3 regions of the Microlunatus soli genome follow, and region 1 is predicted to be linked to each of the others. Evidence: riboswitches for the same ligand, from Rfam matches in the RefSeq annotation. Region 1 holds a riboswitch; each other region holds the start of a gene.
What was found. Region 1 has a riboswitch for cobalamin ahead of cobN (cobaltochelatase subunit CobN). Riboswitches for the same ligand answer to the same signal wherever they lie in the genome.

Region 1 (5,441 bases):
GCGACCGTAGCGACAGCCTCGGACGAAACGTCAGCGATCTTCCAGTTCGCCCTCGGTGTCCAGGTAGAGCCGGCGGAGTTGATCCATCAGTTGCGGGTCCGGTTCGGCCCACAGACCACGGTCGGCGGCTTCGGTGAGCTTTTCGATCATGCCCTGCATCGCCCACGGGTTGGCGTGGGCCAGGAAATCCTGAGTCTCCTTGTCCAGCAGGTAATTCTCGGCGAGCTGGGCGTACATCCAGTCGCCGACGACCCCGGTGGTCGCGTCGAATCCGAACAGGTAGTCCACCGTTGCCGCCAGCTCGAATGCGCCCTTGTAGCCGTGCCGGCGCATCGCCGCGATCCAGCGTGGGTTGACCACCCGGGACCGGAACACCCGGGACGTCTCCTCGGCCAACGACCGGGTACGGACCGCGTCCGGGCTGGTGGAGTCCCCGACATAGGCCTTCGGTGCCTCGCCGGTCAGCGCCCGGACGGTGGCGATCATGCCGCCGTGATACTGGAAGTAGTCGTCGGAGTCGGCGATGTCGTGCTCGCGGCTGTCGATGTTCTTGGCCGCCACACTGATCCGGCGATAGTTGTCACGCATGTCCTCGCCGGCCGGCACACCGTCAAGATCACGGCCGTAGGCGTAGCCGCCCCAGGTGGTGTACACCTCGGCCAGATCCTCATCGGTGCGCCAGTTGCCCGATTCCATCAGCGGCAGCAGACCCGCACCGTACGAACCCGGCTTGGATCCGAAGATCCTGGTCGAGGCCCGACGTCGATCGCCATGCCGTTGCTGATCGGCCAGGGCGTGCCGGCGGGGGAAGTTCTGATCATCGGGTTCGTCCAGATCGATCACCAGGCCGACGGCGTCGTCGATCAGGCTCACGACGTGCGGGAAGGCGTCCCGGAAGAAGCCGGAGATCCGGACCGTGACGTCGATCCGCGGCCTGCCGAGCTCTTCCAGTGGCACGGCCTCCAGCCCGGTGACGCGCCGGGAGGCCTCGTCCCAGACCGGCCGGACACCGAGCAGCGCCAGCACCTCGCCGATGTCGTCGCCGGAGGTCCGCATCGCCGAGGTGCCCCACATCGACAGCCCGACCGACGGTGGATATTCGCCCGTCTCCTGGCGGTAGCGATCCAGCAACGAGTCGGCCATCGACCGTCCGGTGCGATAGGCCAAGGCGGACGGGACCGCCTTCGGGTCGACGGAGTAGAAGTTGCGGCCGGTCGGCAGCACGTTGACCAGCCCGCGCAGCGGTGACCCGGACGGCCCGGCCGGGATGTAGCCGCCGTCCAACGCATGCAGCACCATCGCCAGTTCGTCGGTGGTCCGCTCCAACCGCGGCACGATCTCGGTGCAGGCGAAGATCAACGCCTGTTCGACAGCAGCCGACGGGGACCCGAGTTGATCATGAACGATGTCTGGGACCCGATCGGCCGACCAGCCCGCCGCATCCAACGCGGCGACCAGCGAGCGGGCCTGCTCCTCGACGACGTCCACCTCGTGGGTCGGCGCGTCGTCGGCCAGCCCCAGTGCGCTGCGTAGTCCGGCCGCCGCGGTCCGGCCACCGAAGAGCTGCGGCGAGCGCAGGATCGCCAGCACCAGATTGATCTTCTCCGCACCGGTCGGTGGCTGTCCGAGGACGTGCAGACCGTCCCGGATCTGCACGTCCTTGATCTCACACAGCCAGCCGTCCACGTGCAGCACGAACTCGTCGAACTCCGCATCGTCCGGACGCTCCTCCAGACCGAGATCACGATGCAGCTGGGCGGTGGTGATCAACTCCCAGATCTGGCCGCGCAACGCAGGCGCCTTCGCCGGATCCATCGCCGTTGCTCCTGCGTACTCGTCCAACAGCTGTTCCAGCCGGGCGATGTCGCCGTAGCTCTCGGCCCGCGCCATCGGTGGGACGAGGTGATCGATCACCGTGGCATGGGCACGTCGTTTGGCCTGCGTCCCTTCACCGGGATCGTTGACCAGGAAGGGATAGATCAACGGCACCGAGCCCAGTGCCGCGTCCGTCCCGCAGGCCGCCGACATCCCGGCCGTCTTGCCCGGAAGCCATTCCAGGTTGCCGTGCTTGCCGACATGCACGATCGCGTGCGCGCCGAACTCCTTCTCCAGCCACCGATAGGTAGCCAGGTAGTGGTGGCTGGGCGGCAGATCGGGATCGTGGTAGATCGCGATCGGATTTTCGCCGAAGCCACGGGGCGGCTGGACCAGGATCACGATATTGCCCGAACGGATCGCCGCGGCCACCAATTCGCCGTCGTCCTCGGAGGAGGATCGGTCGACGAACAGCTCACCGGGCGCCGCACCCCAGGTGTCGGTGACCCGTTCGACCAGTTCGACCGGAAGCTCGTCCAGCCAGTGGCGGTAGGTCGCCGCCGGGATCCGGATCGGCTGCCCGGACAGTTGCTCGGCGGTCAGCCACTCCGGATCCTGGCCGCCGGCGTCGATCAACGCGTGGATCAGCGCATTGCCTGCGGTGGTATCCGGCTCCTCGTCTTCCACGGCGGGCAGCGGATCCAGGCCGGGGATGCTGTGGCTGTCGCCCAAGTCGTAGCCGGCCTCGCGCATCAGCCGGAGCAGCCTGATGGTCGAGACCGGGGTGTCCAGCCCGACGGCGTTGCCGATCCGGGAATGCTTGGTGGGGTAGGCCGACAACACGATCGCGATCTTGCGTTCGGCCGGCGGCGTCGACGACAACCGGGCGTGTCCGACCGCGATCTCGGCGACCCGGCGGCAGCGTTCGCGATCGGCGACGTAGTGCGGCAGCCCCTCGGCATCGGTCTCCTTGAAGGAGAACGGGACGGTGATGATCCGGCCGTCGAATTCCGGTACGGCGATCTGGGTCGCCACGTCCAGCGGGGTCAGTCCGTCGTCGGAGGTCGCCCAGGTCGCCCGGTCGGTGGTCAGGCAGAGACCTTGCAGGATAGGGACGTCCAGCCCGGCCAGGGCGGCGACATCCCAGCCCTCGTCCTGTTCTCCGGCCGACGCGGTTGCCGGTCGGTTGCCGCCGGCCGCGAGCACGGTCGTGATCAGCGCCTGGTAGTCGCCGAGGTGGGTGATCAGCTCCGGCGGAGCATCCCGCAGCGACGTGGTGAAGATCGGCACGCCGAGGCCGCCTGCGGCATCGATCGCGTCGGCCAGCGCCTCGACGTAGGCGGTATTCCCGGCGACGAACTGGGCACGATAGAAGAGGATGGCGATCTTCGGACGGTCGTCGCCCTCGGGCGGAGTGTCATGGGGCGGAGTGCGCAGCGGTCCCCAGGCAGGATGCCGGACCGGCGGATCGAATCCGTCGCCGCTGAGCAGCACGGTGTCGGACAGGAAGGCATGCAGCTGGGAGAGATTGCCCGGCCCACCCTCGGCCAGATACTGGTGGGCGTCGGTGGCGATCCCGATCGGGACCGACGACTGTTCCATCAGGGCCGCATCGGGTGACTGCTCACCGCCGAGCACGACCAACGGCCGACCGGCCGAACGTAGCCGGTCGATCTCGGCCCGGTAGGCCTGCGGCGATCCGAGCAATCGCGCGATCACGATGTCGGCACCCTCGAGCAGCCGCGGATAGTCCTCGATCGGGGTCCGGCTCGGGTTGGCCAGCAGGTAGTCCGCGCCGCTGGCGCGTGCCGACAACAGGTCGGTGTCGGAGGTGGAGAGCAGGGCGATACGCATGCGCTGATCAGTCCTTCTCCGGGTCCTCGCCCGGATCGAATGATGGGACAGAACTCACCAGGCAGTTCCTGACTCTCACACCGGTGGGCGTGATCACAGTGGCGGGACCGTCCCGGAATCACACCGGGTTCCTGTTACTGGCGAGTGCTCCTCACCCTAGACGATTGATTCCGCCGCTGTGACCGCGTCCGACGGTCGGCGCCGCAACCACCGGGGGATCGATGGTCCTTATGATGTGCCGGTGATCGATCCGGGACATCTGCGTGCAGACCGTTGCCCGGGACTGCTCTCACCGCATCGGGCTGAGGACGGGCTGCTGGTGCGGATCCGAGTTCCCGGTGGGCGGCTCACGACCGTGCAGCTTGCCGGTCTGGGGAGGTTGGCCGCCGAGTACGGGCAGCCGGAGCTGCACTTGACGTCCCGCGCCAACCTGCAGCTGCGCGGGGTCAGCGAAGACCGGCTGGACGATCTAGGCGCTGCCGTCGCCTCGCTCGGGCTGCTGCCCTCGCCCGAGCACGACCGGGTCCGCAACATCGTCGCCTCGCCCTTGGCCGGACTGAGCGGTCGGCCGAGCCTGGACCGGCTGATCACCGAGCTGGACCGATCTCTGTGTGCCGCCCCGGAGCTGGCCGCGCTGCCGGGGCGCTTCCTGTTCGCCCTGGACGACGGCAGTGGAGACGTCGGTTCGCTGCGCTTCGACCTCGGCCTCCGCCGGCTGAGCACGGACACCGCGATGATCATGATCGGTACGTCCGACGAGCCCGTCGGTGCAGTGGTCCCGACGGTGCACGCGGTGCCGGCGATGATCATGATCGCCCGCCGGTTCGTCGCAGTGCGCGAGACGTCGCCGACCGCCGGCTGGCATCTGCGGGAGATCGATCCGGGCCGACTCGCCGGCGGCCTGCGCCCGATCGGCGAGCTCGTTGCCGGTGGCGACGTCCCGCCGGTCGAGGAAGGCGCCGTCGCCGTCGGCTCGGTCGACGGCGCCGCATCGGTCGCGGTCCCACTCGGTCGGTTGTCGGCGCCGCAGATCAACGCCATCGTCGGTGCTGCCGGCGACGGATCCGGCTCCGTCATCCTGACCCCCTGGCGCGGAGTTGTGCTGCCGGATGCAGCGGCTCGGCTGCCGGAGCTCGCAGCCGCCGGCCTGATCGTCGAGGCGGATTCGTCCTGGAACTCGGTCACCGCCTGCGTCGGGTCACCCGGTTGCGCGCGGTCGGCGATCGACACCCGGGCCGCGGCCACCGAGCTGGTCAGCTTCCTGGAGTCGCGCCGCGCGTTCCCGGTGTCCCGGGAAAGCCGGGCCAGCCGGATCCATCTCAGCGGATGTGATCGCCGGTGCGGACGTCCGACCGGAGAGGTCGTCGACCTGATCGCGCCGCCCGACACCGCAGCCGCGGTCGCCGCACTCGATGCAGGACAAGGCGAACCACCCAGCCGGCGGACCAGGTCCGACCATGATCAACCGACAGCAGGAAGCGCGTGATGGATCGACCACCCAAGCTCTACGACTACCTGGACGACGGGCAGCAGATCTATCGCAGATCCTTCGACACCATCCGCGACGAGGCCGACCTCGACGGCGTGCCCGCCGGGGCGGAGTCGGTGGCGGTGCGGATGATCCACGCCGCCGGTGACGTCGACATCACCGCAGACCTGCGGATCCATCCGCGACTGGTCCCGGCTGCACGGGCTGCGTTGCAGGACGGCAAGCCGTTGCTGGTCGATGCGACCATGATCGACGCCGGCATCACCCGGCGCCGGCTGCCGGC
Region 2 (5,441 bases), 330 kb from region 1:
CGTAGGTCGCGGCGGCGAATCGGACACCGACGTCGGCAGCGACGGGCCGGGCGATCTCGATCAATGCATAGCCTCCGTAGCGGCGGACCGGACCCGCACCCTGCATCCGCAACGCTTCCATCACCGGCCCCCGGACGACACCCCGTGCGGCCATCCGGACGAAGCGGGCGATCGGCGCCACCAGGGTGCCGCCGACGGCCACCGCGACCAGCACCGTCGACCCGTCCGTGCGCAACGCGGCGACCATCACCAGCAGCAGAGCCGGCAGGCAGAGCAGCACGTCCAGCGGACGCATGATCACGTCCTCCAGCCAGGCTCGGTTGCTCGCCGCCGCGAGCAGCCCGAGCAGACCGCCCACCAGATAGCCGGCCAGCACCGTCGCTCCGGTCACCAGGACCAGCGACTGGCCACCCAGCAGCGCCGCGGCGAGCACATCGCGCCCCAACCGGTCGGTGCCGAACGGTGACCAGGTCGATGGACCGAACGGTGACTGACTGGTCTGCGGTGCCTGCCCGGCCAGCAACGGACCGAGCACCGCCACCAGCACCGGGATCGCAACCATCACGCCGTACGCCACCGGGCGCAACCGAACGCCGACCCTCATCCGACGAGCTCCCCTGCCGGCACCAAGCGGCGGCCGATCAGATCAACCACCGTATTGATCATGATGGACACCGATCCGATGATCAACATCACTGCCATCAGGACCGGCTGATCACGGGTGGAGATCGCGTCCATCGTCGTGGTGGCGATCCCCGGCAGCACGAAGATCGCCTCCACCACGAGGACACCGCCGAGCAGGCCGCTGCCGGTCCGCGCCAGATCCTGGATCGCCGGTCCGAGGGCGTTCGGGGCGACGTGCCGAACCAGCAGTGACCACCGCGTCACACCGAGCCGGGCCGCCTGGCGGATGTAGGGACGGTCCATCACGTCGATCACCCCGGCCCGCACCAGGCGTACGACCGGGGCCGCCGTCCGCGCGGTGATGATCAGCAACGGCAGCACCAGGTAGATCGGCCGAGTGATCAGCCCGGCAAGATCGACACCGATCGCCGTCGCCGGGACGAGTCCGGCACCGACGGCGAGCCAGGACACCAGCAGGACGGCCAGCACGAACTCGGGGATGGCATCGAGCAGCACCGCCACCGTGGTGATCAGCCGGTCCGGCAAGCCGCCGGGCCGCAACCCGCCGAGGAAGCCCAGGAGGCCGCCGATCGGTACCAGCAGCACCGTCGCCAGGAACGCCAGCAGCGCAGACTCTGCCAACGGGAGGCCGATCACCTGACTGACCGGAATTCCTTGCGCATAAGAGATTCCGAGGTCGCCATGCAGGAGACGACCGAGCCAGCTGGCGAAGCGCAACACCGGCGAGACGTCCAGCCCGAGCAGCCGGCGCGTCGTCTCCCGTTGGACCGATGTCGTCAGATCACTGCTCTGGACGTCCGCGGCATCGCCGGGCAACAACACCGACAGTCCGAAGATCAGCATCAGCAGCACCAGCACCTGCAGCACCGCGATCACGGCCCGCCGCAGTACCCAACGGTGCACCGACCTGTTCGACGGGATCGTCACGGGGCAATGATCATCGTGGCGCCACCTTGTCGAAACGAGCCCAGTCGAGCGCATTGGGAACGGCGGCGGGGATGTTGCGATACCCCTTCCGGGCCGCGGTCAACCAGGGTGTGGTGGCCCAGAAGATGTAGCCGCCACGGTCGTGGAGGATCTCGTGCAACCGGTGGTAGGACCGGGCCCGTTCGGTGTCGGACGAGGTCTGCTGCGCGTGCTGATAGATCCGATCGAACTCCGGGTCCTTCCACCGGGTGACGTTCTTCGGTGCATCGCTGAGCAGTCGGGACCCGAAGTGGTACGGGATCGCCAACGGGCCGGACTGTCCCATCACCATCGCCCCCTTGGTCAGCACCTCGGTGTAGTAGGTGTCCTTCGAGCCGACCTTCACCTCGACGGTCACCCCGACCTTGGCAGCCTGAGCAGCGAACAGTCGAGCAGCCTCGACGAACCCACCGGCCACCGGCGCGACGAACAGATCGAACCGAAGCCCCCGCATCCCGGCGCGACGCAGCAACCCGCGGGCTCGGTCCGGGTCGTGTTGGTGCATCGGCAGGTCGTCGGCGTAGTAGCGGTAGCCGCGGCCGAAGACGTCGTTCGACAGCTCACCCTGTCCCTGCAGAGCGACCTTGATCAACTCCTCGCGGTCCACCAGGTGCATCATCGCGCGGCGGACGTCGGGATGGTCGAAGGGCGCTCGGTCGGTCTTCATCGCGAAGTAGACGATGCCGCTGTTGGCAGTCGCGGCTACCTCAAGATCATCGCGGCGGCGCAGCTCCTGAGCCGCCGACGGCGACAATGCATCGGCGAAGTCCGCCTGGCCACTCTGGACAGCGGCGGGACGCGAGGACTGATCGGTGCTCAGGATGCGTAGGGTCCGGATCCGCGGCTTGCCGTCCCAGTAGTCGTCGTTGGCCTCGGCCGTCAGCTCTCTGCCGGCGGCGAACGAGACGAACCGGAACGGCCCGGTCCCGATCGGATGATCGAAACGGCTGGTCCGATCACGGACGATCCTGGTCCCGTACGAGGTCAACATCGCGGGGAGATCGAAGGAGGGCGAGGTGAGCACCAGTTCGACCGTCCGCTCGCCGATGGCCCGGCACGCTCCCGGATCGATCGCCGCCAGGGTGCTCGCCGCCACGAACGACTTGGCCTGGTGTTGGCGTCCGAGGATCCGGCGCAGGGTGTACAGCACATCGGCGGAAGTGAAGGGACTGCCGTCGTGCCAACGCGCGTCGCGGAGCTTGAGCCGCCACCGAGAGCCGTCGGCATTCGGCTCGGCCGACTCGGCAAGCCGCGGTACCGGTGTCATCGTCGAGTCGACCTCGAACAGCCCGTCGTACAGGTGTTTGGCCCGGGCTTCGTCGATGAACATGGTCCCGACGCCGGGATCGATCACCTCACTGGCACCCGCACCCTCGTACAGGGCGGTGAACTCGGCAATGGTGGAATTCCCTGCACCCCGGGTGGCCCTGGTGGGGGTTCCGTTCGAGCAGCCGGGCAGCAGCACTCCCCCTGCCACAGCAGCCGTCCCGGCCAACAGACCTCGGCGGCCGATCGACCGTCCGTGATCCGCGGTGTCTGCGTCCACGTTTCTGTGTCTCCCCTCGCGACGGGGCACGCGACGGGGAGGAACCGGACGGCAGCGCATCCCGGAGGATGCGCTGAGTTCGGACCGGACCACCCGCGTAGTCGTGACCGTTGGGTACTTCACACGGCAGGTATCTGGCTTCGACCCGATCCGGGTCTCACAGTTGCGGGGCAGCTCCGGACTCTCACCGGCCTTCCCTGACGTGTTCGCACAGCGTAGCGAAGCGTCTTCCCTCGGGCACACCGCACTCCGCGTGTCCGGGGTTCCATAATCCGTGAGGTAAGGCTAACCTACCTTCGTGGTCAGTTCCGTGGGTAGCCGTCTGATTCAGCTGTCGTTCGCCGAACGCGCGCGCTCGGCCCTGTCCGCAAGCTCGACACTGGCCTGGGCTGCCGGAGACGAGGCCGGAACAGCGCTCTACTACCAGGAATGCGGCTCCCCGATCCTGTTGACCGACGACGAGGTGGCCGATGAGCTGCTGTTCGCCGGTTGCGGGCGGATCGAGATGGGTCTGCACCCCCGGCTCGGACTCGTCCGGCTGGTCGGTCAGTTCTGGCCGTTGGCCGACACCGAGGCGGTACCCAAGATCGAAGCGATCAGGCGGGATCACCAGGACTGTTCCCACTGCGTCAGTCGGCGGATCACCCGACTCATCGGGTTCCATGTGGTGACCGCGGCGATCCGGCTTCCGGGTGAGACGGAGTATCACCCGATCACCGTCGACGAGTATGCGATGGCCGGTCCGGATCCGATCATCGCCGCCGGCGCCGTGATCGCTGCGCACCTGAACGCCGATCACGCCGATGAGCTGCGGGCGGTCAGCGCCGGTTTGCTCGGCGTACCGCACGATGCGGTGGCCGGCGCCTCGATCGGCGCCATCGATTGCGGCGGCTTCGAGCTGGAGACGGTCGGCGGCTTCGGCGGGCAGATGGTGTTCATCCCGTTCCCGCACCCGCCGGCCGACGAACGCGAATTGCAGCGAGCGCTGCGGCTGGCACTGGACGACAGCGGTACCGGCTGGACGACCTGTCTGTGACGGAGGAGGTCGGCGACCGTGTCGCGTCGATCACCGCAACATCCCTTGCTCAGCAGGGAATTCTCACAGAGCGGGGCGAGATGCCCGACGGCAGACGACGAATCATGGGGGTTTGGTAGTGGTACGACGATGGCGCGCGGCGACGGTGGCGATCATGGTCGTCGCGATCGGGCTGATGACCGGCTGCAATTCCTCGACAACCGGAGCCTCGCGCTCGGCGTCGGGATCGGGATCGGCTGGCTCCGGAGATCGATCGGGTGACCGGCAGACCCGGTATCCGCTCACCTCAAGACGCCTACGGGAGCACGGTGCTGCAATCGGAACCGCGCCGGGTGGCGATCGCCGGTCAGGTCGGCGACACCGAGAATGTGCTGTCGCTCGATGTGATCCCGGTCCTGGCCCCGGACTTCCAGCTGCAGTGGCCGTGGATCGACGCCGATGACCGGTCGAAGATCGAGAAGCAGTATCAGGGCAGGTCCGACAGCGAACTCCCCTTGGAGCAGGTCGCCGCGAGTCGCCCGGACGTGATCATCGCCACCTCCGACACCGCCCTGAAGGAGCATTACGAGAAGCTGTCCCAGATCGCCCCGGTGGTCGCCTTCGAGAAGCAGCCGGCGAGCACCCAGTTCGACTGGCAACAATCGATCCGGTTGATCGGGACGGCACTCAATCGCACCGCCGAGGCCGAGGAACAGATCGCCTCGACCCGTGACCTGATCACCCAGGCCAAGGCCGACCATCCCGAATTCGCCGGCACATCGATCAGCTTCGCGATCAACTATGGCGCCGAATACGGCATCACGTTCTACAACGGCAAGGGATCGCCGGGCGAGACGCTGTTCGGCGAGCTCGACTTCGACCCGGCCGATCACGCCGACAAGTTCACCGGCGAACGGCCACAGGTCGGCACCGAACAACTCTCCCTGCTGGACAGCGATCTGCTGGTGGTGAACTTCAACGGCGGCGCGGCCGACCGGAGGAAGATGGAGACGAACAGGCTGTTCGCCAGCATTCCCGCCGTCCGCGACAAGCGTTACCTCGGTCTGCTGCCCGAGGGCGACACCTCGCCGCTGGCCTGGTCCCTGGCGCGGCCGACGCCGGCCAACCTGCAGTGGTCGATCAACAATCTCGTCCCCCAGCTCGGTCCGCTCGCGTCGAAGGTGAAGTGACTCCATGCCAGGTCGCACCCAGAAGTCGTTCCCGATCTTCATCCGCGAACTCGAGGTCCTCGAGTCGTTTCGGCTGACT
Region 3 (5,441 bases), 1.6 Mb from region 1:
GCCGCCGGGAGCGGAGCAGGACGATGATCACCACGGGAGCGCCGACCAGTGCCGAGGTCACGTTGATCGGCAACACCGCGTCCTCGCCGGGCAGCTGGGCAACGATCGAACACAGGCTCGAGGTGACGATCCCGACCAGGATCGAGGCCGGCATCAGCAGCCGGTGGTCCGAGCTGCCGATCGCCAGCCGGGCCAGATGTGGCACGGCGATCCCGAGGAACGCGATCGGGCCGCAGTACGCTGTGACCGCGCCGGCGATGACGGCCGTGGCCACCATGGCGACGATCCGGACCCCGACCACCGGCACGCCCAGTGATCGGGCGTACAACTCGCCGAGCAGCAACGCGTTCAACGATCGGGCCAGCACCGCCGACAGCACGATCGCGCCGGTGATCACCGGCACCAGGATCAGCAGGTCGCCGCGGGTCACCCCGCCGTACGATCCGAGTCCCCAGACCACGTAGCGCTGCAGTCGGGTCGGGTCGGCGAAGGCCAACAGTAACGAGGTGATCGCACCGACCGCCGAGGACAGCATCACGCCGGTGATCAACAACGTGATCACCGATCGGACCCAGCGGCCCAGCAGCAAGATCAACAGCAGCACGGCCGCTGAACCGACTGCCGCGGCGGCGGCGACGGCGAGCCGGGAACCTCCGACCAGACTGACGAAACCGCCGGTCAGGGTCCCGCTGCCGAGGGTGACCAGGGCGACGCCGAGCGATGCCCCGGAGGAGACCCCGAGGATGTACGGGTCGGCCAGTGGGTTGGCGAACAGGGTCTGCATCAGCAACCCGGCGATGCCCAGCCCGGCGCCGACGGTCGCCGCGGTGATCACTCGCGGCAGCCTGATCTGGCCGAGCAGCACGGCGGTGGAGGGATCGTCGGTCCGGCCGGTGAAGGTGAAGCCGAGCAGATCGTGCCAGCCGATCCGGACCGACCCGATGGTCGCGCCCAGCCCGATCGCCACCGCGGCGGCGACCAGCAGCAGAACCAGCGTCAACAACGGACGGCCCCAGCCGATCCAGCGCGGTCGCCGGCCAGCCGAGTCCTGCGGCTCGGCCACGCCGCCCCGGTCACCGGCTGTCGGCCCGGTCGCCCGTTCGACCCTGCTCACGACGGCGGCTACTTCAGCTTCCGGTAGAAGGTGAAGCGGTGCCCCGGCTCCAGGTCGGGATGGGTGATCGCGATCAGGTCACCGACCACCAGATCGGGACGGAGCACGCCGAGCTCGAAGATGTTGTTGCCGCCGGCGGCATTGACCTGCTTGCTGGGCGCCCAGATCGCTCCCGACTTGTACGCGGCCAGCTGGGCGAATCGAGGTTCGTCGGCCAATGCTTCCTTACGGGTCTTCCAGTTCGTCGAGGTGATCCAGATCTTGGCCTTGCCGGACTTGGTGAACACCTGCTCCAGGTCGGGACTGGCCGAGGACGGCGAGGTGTCGGACTGCCAGGCCCAGCTGCCGCCGGCATCGGTGATCATCTTGCCCATCACCGTCCCGCCGGTCGGCATCGTCCAGACGCCCTGGTACGGCTGGCTCAACAGCACCTCGGTCGGGTCGGCCTTCGCCGCCTTGTTGACCGCGGTCCGGTAGTCGCCGGCGATGGTGTCGAAGGTCTCGGCCGCCCGCTGTTCGGTCCCGGTCAGTGCTGCGAAGAACTTGATCCACTCGGCCTGACCGAGCGGGGTGCGCTCCAGGTATTCCGCGTCGGCCAGCACCGGGATCCCGGCCTTGCGGACCGTCGCATACGCCGGGTCGTCCATCCCCGCGGTGATCAACGCATCGGGCTGACTGGCCACGATCTTCTCCGCATCGGCGGTGCCGGCCGGAGCGAACTCGGTGACCTGGTCGCCGGCGACCCTGCTCCTGGCCGCGGCCGAGTTGATCAAGGACTTGGAGGCGACGCCGGTCAGCACGTCCAACTGCCCGAGCGCCTCCAGGCTGGGGATGTGGGTGGTCGAGGCTGAGAACAGACTGTGCACCGGGGTGCTCAGCTGTGGTGCCTCGGCCAGCTCGCCGGTCAGGTCGGGTTTCGGCGCACCGCACTTGACCAACACGTAGCTCTCCGGCTTGCCGCCGACCTCGGGCCGCTGGACGGTGATGACCTGGTACGACTTGTGGTAGCTGATGTCGAAGTTCGTTGCGTACTCGAGCTTCTGCTTGACTCCGAAGTAGTCGGTCTTCGGGTCGAAATCGCTGATGCAGCCGGGCGACCCGCTGGACGGCGCCACCCCGGGAGCAGGCGACGATCCGACCACTCCGCAGGCGGTGGCAGCCAGGGTGGTGACGATCGCGACCAGCGCCATCGCTGCCTTGCCGGGCGTGCGATGCAGCAGCTTGTTGATCATGTACGGCGAACTCCTCGTGCACACAGCTGACGCCGGGAGTCCGACCGCGACACCCGTCCGACGGATCGTGGTCGGCAGAGTGTCGGCGATCTTCCCTCGAGACCCCACGACGCACGGATCGGCGATCCGCGCCCCGACGGCAGGTTTTCGGACTCGTGGGCAGCGGGCCGGATCACCGGGCCCGTTCGGCCTACCGACTACCGCTTCCCAGGAACCGTTCACCGCCGGATCGAGGTCCGGCGCCGTTCCCAGTGCGCTCTTGCAGTCGTCGTTCCCACTCACCGCTGCGGGGCAGTCCCGGTCTCGCACCGGATTCCCTTCCCGTCGGCAGCAGCGAGTCTATCGCTCAGCCCGGATCCGGGCTCAGCCCGGATCCACCACCGGTGGATCGGACTCAGAGATGGGAGAGCACGATCGCACTGCGGGTGCGGACGACGTCGTGGTGGGTGCGGATCTCGCCGAGCACGCGTTCCAGGTGGCCGGCATCGGTGCACCGGACGACCAGCAACCCGTCGGCCTCGCCGGTGACGGTGTAGCCGTCGTACACCTCGGGGATCGCGGCGGCGAACTCCTTCATCTGCTCCGGCGGGATCTGTCCGTTGCAGTAGATCTCGACGAACGCCTCGATGTTCCAGCCGAGTGCGGTCGGATCGACGTCGGCACCGAAGCCGCGGATGATGCGGTCCTGCCGAAGCCGATCGACACGGCGCTTGGTGGCCGCCGTCGACAACCCGACCTGTTGCCCCAACGAGGCATAACTTTGCCGGCCGTCTTCCATCAGCAACGCAAGAAGCTTGCGATCCGTGTTGTCGATCCGCAACGATTCGTCCCTCTCCGTCCTTGCAGAGCATAACCCGTGCGAGCCGCATCGAGTCCCGCCGCGACGACCGGGTTCGTGACAGTTGTCAGTCGGGACTGCTGACATTCCGGCGACGTGGCCCGGCCGGCCTCGGAGAAGACTGATCGGCATGGCACTGGACCAAGAACTCGACCCGGCCGTTGCGCCCGGTCACCCATCACCGGCAACGACCCCGACGGCAACCCCGGCGATCCACCTGACCGGACTGACCAAGAGCTACGGCGCGGTCCGTGCGGTCGACGGCATCGACCTGAGGATCGATGTCGGCGAACTGGTCGCCGTGCTCGGCCCGAACGGCGCCGGCAAGTCCACCATGAACGAACTGATCACCGGGCTGGTGCAGCCCGACAGCGGCCGGGTCGCGGTGTTCGGTCGGACACCGCGACAGGCGGTCGAGGCCGGTCTGGTCGGTGCGATGCTGCAGGCCGGTGCCTTGCTGCACGAGGCGACCGTCGGTGAGTTGTTGCGCCTGATGCACGGTCTGCACAGCCACCCGCTCCCGGTCGGCACGGTGATCGAGACCGCAGGCCTCGGGGACTTCCTGCGGACCCGGACCGACAAGCTGTCCGGCGGCCAGGCGCAGCGACTCCGCTTCGGTTTGGCGATCATGGCCGACCCACAGTTGTTGATCTTGGACGAGCCGACCGTCGGGATGGACGTCGAGGTCCGGCACGAGTTCTGGAACTCGATGCGCCGCTTCGCCGAGGGCGGTAGGACGGTGCTGTTCGCCACCCACTACCTGGAGGAGGCCGACCAGATCGCGGACCGGATCGTGGTGATCAACTCCGGCACCGTGGTGGCCGACGGGACCGGCGCTCAGATCAAATCCGGTGTCCTCGGCCGGACGATCTCGATGGCCGCCGACGGTGTCGACGCCGAGCTGTTGAGCAGGCTGCCCGCGGTCAGTGACGTGGAGCAGCGGGCCGGGCGGATCCTGATCCGGAGCAGGGATTCCGATGCCACCCTGCGCGGACTGGTCGGCGACTTCCCGGCGGCGTACGACATCGAAGTGAACGCGGTCGGCCTGGAAGAAGCCTTCCTCGAGTTGACCACCCGGCGATGAGCACCGCCACGCCGTCGCAGGCCGGTGCGGTGCACCGGCCGATCCGGCTCCCGGCACCGCTGCACTACCTGCTGCACACGCTGCGACTGACGGTCAAGAACACCGGCTTCATGATCTTCTCCGTCGTCACGCCGGTCGTGCTGTACGTGGTCTTCACCCAGATCTTCGGAGCAGCACAGGCACCCGGCGGCAATCTCAGCTGGGCGGCGATGTACATGGTCTCGATGGCCGCGTACGGCTCGCTCGGCGCAGCGATGGGCGGCGGCTCCCAGCTCGCCGTCGAACGCCGATCGGGTTGGTTCCGGCAGCTGACGATCACCACCCTGCGGCCGCGCGCCTTCCTGCTCGCCAAGGCCGGGGTGATCATGATCGTGGTGCTGCCGGCGCTGGTGCTGGTGTTCGCGGCCGGGTTCCTGGTCGGCGACGTCCGGGCACCGGCGGCCACCTGGGCGGCCGCGCTGCTGCTGATGTGGCTGTCCCTGATCCCGGTAGCGGTGCTCGGACTGGTGATCGGCCTCTGGGTGAAGGCCGAGACGGTGCAGGGGCTGACCACGCTCACGTTGCTGGTGATGGCGATGCTCGGCGGACTCTGGTTCCCGGCCGCGCTGATGCCGACGGCCATGCAGCGGATCGCCGAGCTGCTGCCGTCCTACTGGATCGCCGAGTTGGGCCGTTATCCGTTCGGCGCCGGGCCGTTCCCGTGGATCGGGGTGCTGGTGCTGGGCTGCTGGACGATCGGTCTGACGATCGTCGGCGCGCTGGGCTATCGTCGAGCTGCGGCGACGAGCAAGCGGTGAGCAGCCTTGCGGGCGGTCGGCTGCAGCGGTTGACCGTCGGGTGGACCGGCTGAGGAGGGACGATGCGAAGCACACTGCACACACTGCTGCGGGTCGAACCCTTCGCCGAGGGCGAGGATCCCGATCGGGCGCCGACGGCCCGGTGCGGACCCGAAGCGGCCCGGCGGTGGACGCCGCGGCGTTTCCTGCAGAACCAGGGCACGATCTATCTGTTCGGTCTGGTCTTCATGATCTTCGCCGTCCAGGACATCCATGCCGGTCAGCCGACCGGCACGGAGCTGGCCTATCGCTGGATCGGACTGGTCGGCATGTCGCTGACCTATCTGATGACGGCGTGGGCCGCGGACCTGCGGCTGCTCTGGCGCTGGGCCTACAT

Region 2: linked by a shared signal. The riboswitch ahead of BLU38_RS24420 (ABC transporter substrate-binding protein) and the one ahead of cobN (cobaltochelatase subunit CobN) in region 1 are both predicted to bind cobalamin.
Region 3: linked by a shared signal. The riboswitch ahead of BLU38_RS18405 (ABC transporter substrate-binding protein) and the one ahead of cobN (cobaltochelatase subunit CobN) in region 1 are both predicted to bind cobalamin.

The regions. Positions count from the first base shown of each region.
Region 1 is NZ_LT629772.1:5,658,001-5,663,441, forward strand. It holds gene cobN (cobaltochelatase subunit CobN) at 31-3,669, opposite strand; cobalamin riboswitch at 3,712-3,846, opposite strand; gene BLU38_RS25960 (hypothetical protein) at 3,911-5,155, shown strand; gene BLU38_RS25965 (precorrin-8X methylmutase) at 5,155-5,441, shown strand, end outside.
Region 2 is NZ_LT629772.1:5,329,589-5,335,029, reverse strand. It holds gene BLU38_RS24430 (ABC transporter permease subunit) at 1-604, opposite strand, end outside; gene BLU38_RS24425 (ABC transporter permease) at 601-1,572, opposite strand; gene BLU38_RS24420 (ABC transporter substrate-binding protein) at 1,583-3,157, opposite strand; cobalamin riboswitch at 3,266-3,419, opposite strand; gene BLU38_RS24415 (DUF2470 domain-containing protein) at 3,456-4,193, shown strand; gene BLU38_RS24410 (ABC transporter substrate-binding protein) at 4,502-5,362, shown strand; gene BLU38_RS24405 (siderophore-interacting protein) at 5,367-5,441, shown strand, end outside.
Region 3 is NZ_LT629772.1:4,028,050-4,033,490, forward strand. It holds gene BLU38_RS18400 (FecCD family ABC transporter permease) at 1-1,114, opposite strand, end outside; gene BLU38_RS18405 (ABC transporter substrate-binding protein) at 1,123-2,346, opposite strand; cobalamin riboswitch at 2,488-2,665, opposite strand; gene BLU38_RS18410 (Lrp/AsnC family transcriptional regulator) at 2,741-3,166, opposite strand; gene BLU38_RS18415 (ABC transporter ATP-binding protein) at 3,315-4,268, shown strand; gene BLU38_RS18420 (ABC transporter permease) at 4,265-5,065, shown strand; gene BLU38_RS18425 (sensor histidine kinase) at 5,128-5,441, shown strand, end outside.